2 regions of the Staphylococcus felis genome follow, and region 1 is predicted to be linked to the other one. Evidence: riboswitches for the same ligand, from Rfam matches in the RefSeq annotation. Region 1 holds a riboswitch; the other holds the start of a gene.

Region 1 (3,210 bases):
AAATGGAATATTTTGGGATGATAAGATTTTAACTTATATTCTACGATATCATCTCAAATGTTTATTTTTGTCATAAAATTAAGTTAACGCTTTAGTTTTGGCCAGCCGAATATAATCGAGATAACACCACATAATGCAAGCATGACTGGATATATGGAATAAGGTAGCAACATCACAGGAGAAATACCTGCTACACCTGCTGCAGCTATCAATTGAGGACTATATGGAATAAAACCTTGAAAAGCACTACCAAAAATATCCAAAATACTTGCAGACTTTCTTGGATCGATATCATATTCTTTCGCAATATCTTTAGCGAGGGGTCCTGTCATAATGATTGAGATTGTATTATTCGCCGTCGAAATATCAGCAACACTGACAAGTCCAGCAATACCAAACTCCGCACCACGACGAGAACGAATCCGATTTTCCACAAAATTGAGCAACCATGTTATACCCCCATAATATTCAACAAGACCAATCATACCTCCAATCAATAATGCAATCATTGCAATATCTTCCATTGCAACGATTCCTTCTGAAGCTGCTTTTAGAAAGCCAGCTAATTTGAAATCTTGATACAACATACCGATGATTCCTGACAGTGCTATACCACCAAGTAATACAAGAATGACGTTAACCCCTATAATGGCTAGAATTAATACGAACAAATATGGAATGACCTTGATAAATTCAAAGTCATATTCATGTGTTTGATCAATATGACTATTATACGTTAACCACCACAAAATCACTAATGTCACAATAGCCCCGGGCAGTACGATACGGAAGTTCACTTTGAATTTATCACTCATTTTGGTGTGCTGAGTACGAACTGCAGCAATCGTTGTATCAGAAATCATCGACAAATTGTCCCCAAACATCGCTCCACCAACGACAGTAGCCATTGCCAACGCAGCAGGTATGTCAGTCGCCTCACTAATACCAAAGCCGACAGGTGCAATTGCAGCGACAGTACCGACAGACGTTCCCATTGAAATAGATATAAACATACAGATTAAAAAGATACCTACAATCAAAAAGTTTTGGGGAATAAGCGACAGGCCTAAATTAACGATAGATGAAACGCCTCCCATTGCTTCAGCCGTTTTAGAAAAAGCACCGGCCAAAATAAATATCAACATCATTAGTACAATATTGGGATGCCCTGCTTTTTGCGCAAAAACTTCCACCTTATGTGTCCATTTTTCTTTAGGCTTCATCATTAAAGCGACAATGACACCTATGATGGCAGCAACATTAAGTGGCATAAAGGTAAAATCTTGTGTCACGATACCTGACCCTAAAAAGATGCCTATAAATACAATTAAAGGGATTAGCCCCCATGAATGTCCTTTTTCATTCTCTTTCTGAATTGACATATAATTACTCCTTATAAAAAATTGAGATCAATAACTTCACGGATAGATGTGCTCTTCTTCCATCCAAAAAAGTGATGATCTCAACCGATGTTATGGTTTTATAACTTCTTATCTTTAGTGATACATGATATTAAGTCACTTCTGGAATTGGCACACGCATTTCATGTTGCCGAAGTATCGACGGGCCAGTCCCTCCACTTCTCTTGATATGAAGTATTTGATTGTACTGTTAAACTGTACAGGAATTTATACATCACGTCAACGCCTTTATGCATCTTGTAATAATCGTTTTACAAATGACACAAAATAATCTGGAACCTTGTCTAGTATGGCCTCATTCGGATTATATTGAGGATGATGTAACGCATATCCACTCTCTGAACCAATCATTGCAAAATGTACAGGTGCTACACCTTGATACCCTGAAAAGTCCTCTCCAATGGTTAAGGCGCGTGGCAAAACATCAACATCATATCCAACCGATTGCGCAATCTCATATGCAATCTGCTGTAAATGTGCGTCATTATAAACGGATTGCGTTATACGTTGATAATTTAATTTAACTTCAAGGCCATATTGTTTTGCAATACCGTCACAAATTTCATACATGCGGTGTTCAATTGTATCCCTCACATTGGCATCTAATGAGCGAACAGTACCTTCAAGTCTCGCACTTTGAGGGATGACATTCCATGTATGTCCACTTTCGATACGCCCAATTGATACTACCGCTTCTTCGTATGGCGCTATATTCCGACTTACAATCGTTTGCAAACTTAAGATAACTTGCGCAACAACAATATTCGGGTCATTGCCGTCTTGGGGCATCGCAGCATGTGCACCAACCCCTTCAATTTCTATCTCAAAACGATCAACATTTGACGTCATATACCCTGATTTTGCCCGCCATTCTCCTACTTTGAGTGATGGATCGTTATGAAAACCGATAATTGCTTTTGCACCATCTAACACACGTGATTCAGCTACCTTTGCTGCACCATATCCGATTTCTTCAGCGGCTTGAAATATCAAACGTACACGGCCATTCAGCTGTTGTTCTTCTTTTTTGAGTAAAACTGCTGTACCTAATACAGCAGCCATATGAATATCATGACCACATGCATGCATCGCTCCATTATTTTTCGATTTAAATGCAAGTTCTGTTTGTTCTTTAATAGGTAATGCATCAATATCCGTTCTAACAGCTAACAATGTATCGCCTTGTCCAATTTCAGCAATTAAACCTGTCTCTAATGGCACATCTATTATTTTGATATGATAATCTTCCAAAATTTTACGAATACGTTTTGTCGTCTCATATTCTTCAAGCGATACTTCTGGGTTTTCGTGGAATATTCTCCGCCATTCTATTAATTGATCCGTTAAATTAGTCATTTCGCCTCATCCTCTCATCAAAACATACGCCTTTCATATCTATTATTGTATCAAAACTGTTATTACCTTCACATCTCCCTCTATTGATAGATATCAAACCTTTTTAAGATTGTTATGTCATTTAATTAATGTAAAACGACGATTGAATTATGAATAAGTTGAATAATAAAAGAACTGAACGTTGTCAAAGCGCAATTTGCTTCAACATGCTTCAGTTCTTTGATATGTGTCGTGTTATTTACGATAAAATTGACAGATCTCGATTAACATATAATTGACCATCTTTAATGACCTTTTCAACATGGTTAATGCCATAATGATATGGAATGTATTCATGATTAGGTGCATGCCAAATAACAATATTCGCCTTATCTCCTGCATTTATCGTTCCTGCATCTACATCAATTGCTTTTGCTGCGTTAACCGTCACAGC
Region 2 (3,210 bases), 1.0 Mb from region 1:
TAAGCGCTCACGAATGCCTAACAAACGCATATCAGTAACATATTCACTGTGATTTTTAGAGAATAGCTTTAAAGCATCAATTTCTCTATTTTTAGAGGATAACATCGATTCATATTCTTGCTTATGCTTTGTATCAGCTTTTTTCTTTTCGATACGTACTTTTTCCATCGCTTCATGATGCTCAGAATTAAGTTTTTCTTGCTTTGTTTCTAGCTGGTTTGCAAAGTTTTTTTCAGCTTTTTTCTTACTATTCAAAGCAAAAATGAATAATAACAAGAACAACGCTGCAATTACTATTGCTGCAATTAAGCCAACTTCCATTGGACCAAATTGTATCATTTGTCTATTCCCTTCCTTTTAACTACTTATTCTATAATATACTATTATATTAGATAAACGCTGAATAAGCGATAGTTATCCTCACTAAAATTTAAGATTTTATGTTGAGTGCTTCTCTTATCATATCCACTTTGTCAGTACGCTCCCAAGGTACATCAATGTCATTTCGTCCAAAATGTCCATATGCTGCCGTTTGTTTATAAATAGGACGTTGCAAATCAAGCATTTGTATAATACCGGCAGGACGTAGGTCAAAATGTTGACGAACAACTTCAATTAAGTTATCTTCACTCACCGAACTTGTACCAAATGTATCGATAGCTATTGATACTGGCTGAGCAACACCGATTGCATATGCTAATTGAACTTCACATTTATCAGCTACACCTGCAGCGACAATATTTTTAGCTACGTATCTCGCAGCATAAGCACCTGATCGGTCAACTTTAGTAGGATCTTTCCCAGAAAACGCTCCGCCTCCATGACGTGCATAGCCTCCATATGTATCAACAATAATTTTACGTCCAGTTAATCCAGCATCTCCTTGAGGGCCACCGATAACAAAACGTCCTGTTGGATTAATAAAAAATTTAGTTTCATCATCCAATAAACTGTCATCAATAATTGGATAAATAACGTGTTCTTTAATGTCTTTTTGAATATCTTCAAGTTCAATTTCTTCGTGATGTTGGGAAGAGACGACAATTGTATCTATTCGTTTTGGCGCATCTTGTTCATCATATTCGATAGTGACTTGAACTTTGCCATCTGGGCGTAAATAATCTAAAGTGCCATTTTTACGCACTTCTGATAATCGCTTTGCAAGTTTATGTGATAAATCAATTGGTAAAGGCATGAATGTTTCAGTTTCATTCGTTGCGTATCCAAACATTAATCCTTGGTCTCCCGCCCCGATATTCAAAACTTCTTCACTATTTTCATCACGGTACTCTAATGCTCGATCAACACCTTGTGCAATATCAGGAGATTGCTCATCTATCGCAGTTAAGACGGACATCGTCTTAAAGTCATAACCATACTTTGCACGAGTATATCCAATTTCTTTTACAGTCTCACGTACAACTTTGGGTATATCAACATATGTTGAAGTAGAAATCTCACCTGAAATTAATGCCATCCCTGTTGTAACTGTTGTTTCACAAGCTACACGTGCATTTTGATCTCCCTTTAAAATTTCATCTAAAATTGCGTCAGATATTTGGTCTGCAATTTTATCTGGATGACCTTCTGTTACTGATTCTGATGTAAATAAACGTCTGTTATATGTCATAGTATGCTCCTTTTAATTTTATTACGAACATTCTCTGTATCTGAGCTAAATAAAAAAAGCCTTTCACAACTACAATAGATAGAGTGAAGGCTCAAAACGTCCATTCGCTCTTATCGTTCAGACTCTATATGTCTGCAAACGGTTTGGCACCTTTCTTTGTTAAAAGAGGTTGCTGGGTTTCATTGGGTCCATGTCCCTCCACCACTCAGGATAAGAGAATCCGCTTATCTCATATTACAATAAGATGATGAAAGATGTCAATTTGTATATATTTATTTCTCATTAAATTAAATAGTTTTTTATCTGAAAGTCTGCTTTGAAAACAAATATGAATGTACGATAAATTTTTCTATAAACAGTGGGTATTATTAAGTGAATGTGTTATACTCTTAAATTGTAAAGGCTTACATTTAGCGAATATTTTTATGGAGGGATACATCATGTCATTTGATACGAAACAGATGGATGAATTAATCAAAAAGCCTACTTCACATTTTCAACTTACTACTACTGAACTTTATAACAAAATTTTAAAAAGAGAAGAAGCAGAATTAACAGAATTTGGGGCAATTAACGCTAAAACTGGAGAATATACGGGGCGTTCTCCTAAAGACAAATTCATTGTAGATAATCCACAAGTAAAAGATGATATTGAGTGGGGACCAATCAATCAACCTATTTCTGAAGAAAAATTTTTGAATTTGTATGACCAAGCCCTTGATTATTTAAATCAAAAAGATGAACTATTTGTGTTTAATGGTTATGCTGGTAGTGATCAAGATTCTCGTTTGAAACTTACCGTCATTAATGAATTCGCTTGGCATAATCTCTTTGCTCAAAATATGTTTATTCGACCTCATTCAAAAGAAGAAGCATCAAAAATCCGTGCTGACTTTACTATTGTATCTGCACCTACCTTTAAGGCAAATCCAGAAAAAGATGGAACAAGATCTGAAACATTTGTCATTATCTCCTTTAAGCATAAAATTGTTTTAATTGGGGGTACTGAGTATGCGGGCGAAATGAAAAAATCCATTTTCTCAGTTATGAATTATTTATTACCACAACAGGATATTATGAGTATGCATTGTTCTGCAAATGTAGGAAATAAAGGCGACGTCGCTTTGTTTTTCGGCTTATCTGGTACAGGAAAAACAACGCTATCTGCTGATCCGGAGCGTAGATTAATAGGTGATGATGAGCATGGTTGGAATGAAAATGGGGTTTTCAATATTGAAGGTGGTTGTTATGCAAAAGCCATTAACTTGTCTGCGGAAAAAGAACCTCAAATATTTCAAGCCATCCGCTACGGTACTGTTCTTGAAAACTTAGTAGTTGATGAGCATGGTTATGTCGATTTTGACGATAATCACTTTACTGAAAATACGCGTGCAGCTTATCCTATCCATCATATTGATAATGTTGTATTACCATCAAAAGCATCTCATCCAAATACAATTATTTTCTTAACAGCTGACGCATTTGGTGTGTTACCTCCTATTTCAAAATTGACGAAAGATCAAGCTATGTATCACTTTTTAAGTGGATTCACATCGAAACTTGCTGGAACTGAACGCGGT

The links. A riboswitch is a leader RNA that binds a small molecule or an ion and turns the genes downstream of it on or off. The one in region 1 is predicted to bind S-adenosylmethionine.
Region 2: another riboswitch for S-adenosylmethionine. It lies ahead of metK (methionine adenosyltransferase); the one in region 1 lies ahead of C7J90_RS05480 (Na+/H+ antiporter NhaC family protein).

What each region holds. Positions count from the first base shown of each region.
Region 1 is NZ_CP027770.1:1,201,415-1,204,624, reverse strand. Features, by position in the region: gene C7J90_RS05480 (Na+/H+ antiporter NhaC family protein) at 84-1,382, opposite strand; SAM riboswitch class I at 1,488-1,595, opposite strand; gene C7J90_RS05475 (amidohydrolase) at 1,650-2,777, opposite strand; gene hutI (imidazolonepropionase) at 3,016-3,210, opposite strand, start outside.
Region 2 is NZ_CP027770.1:2,234,015-2,237,224, forward strand. Features, by position in the region: gene C7J90_RS10440 (nuclease-related domain-containing protein) at 1-339, opposite strand, end outside; gene metK (methionine adenosyltransferase) at 431-1,630, opposite strand; SAM riboswitch class I at 1,738-1,847, opposite strand; gene pckA (phosphoenolpyruvate carboxykinase (ATP)) at 2,071-3,210, shown strand, end outside.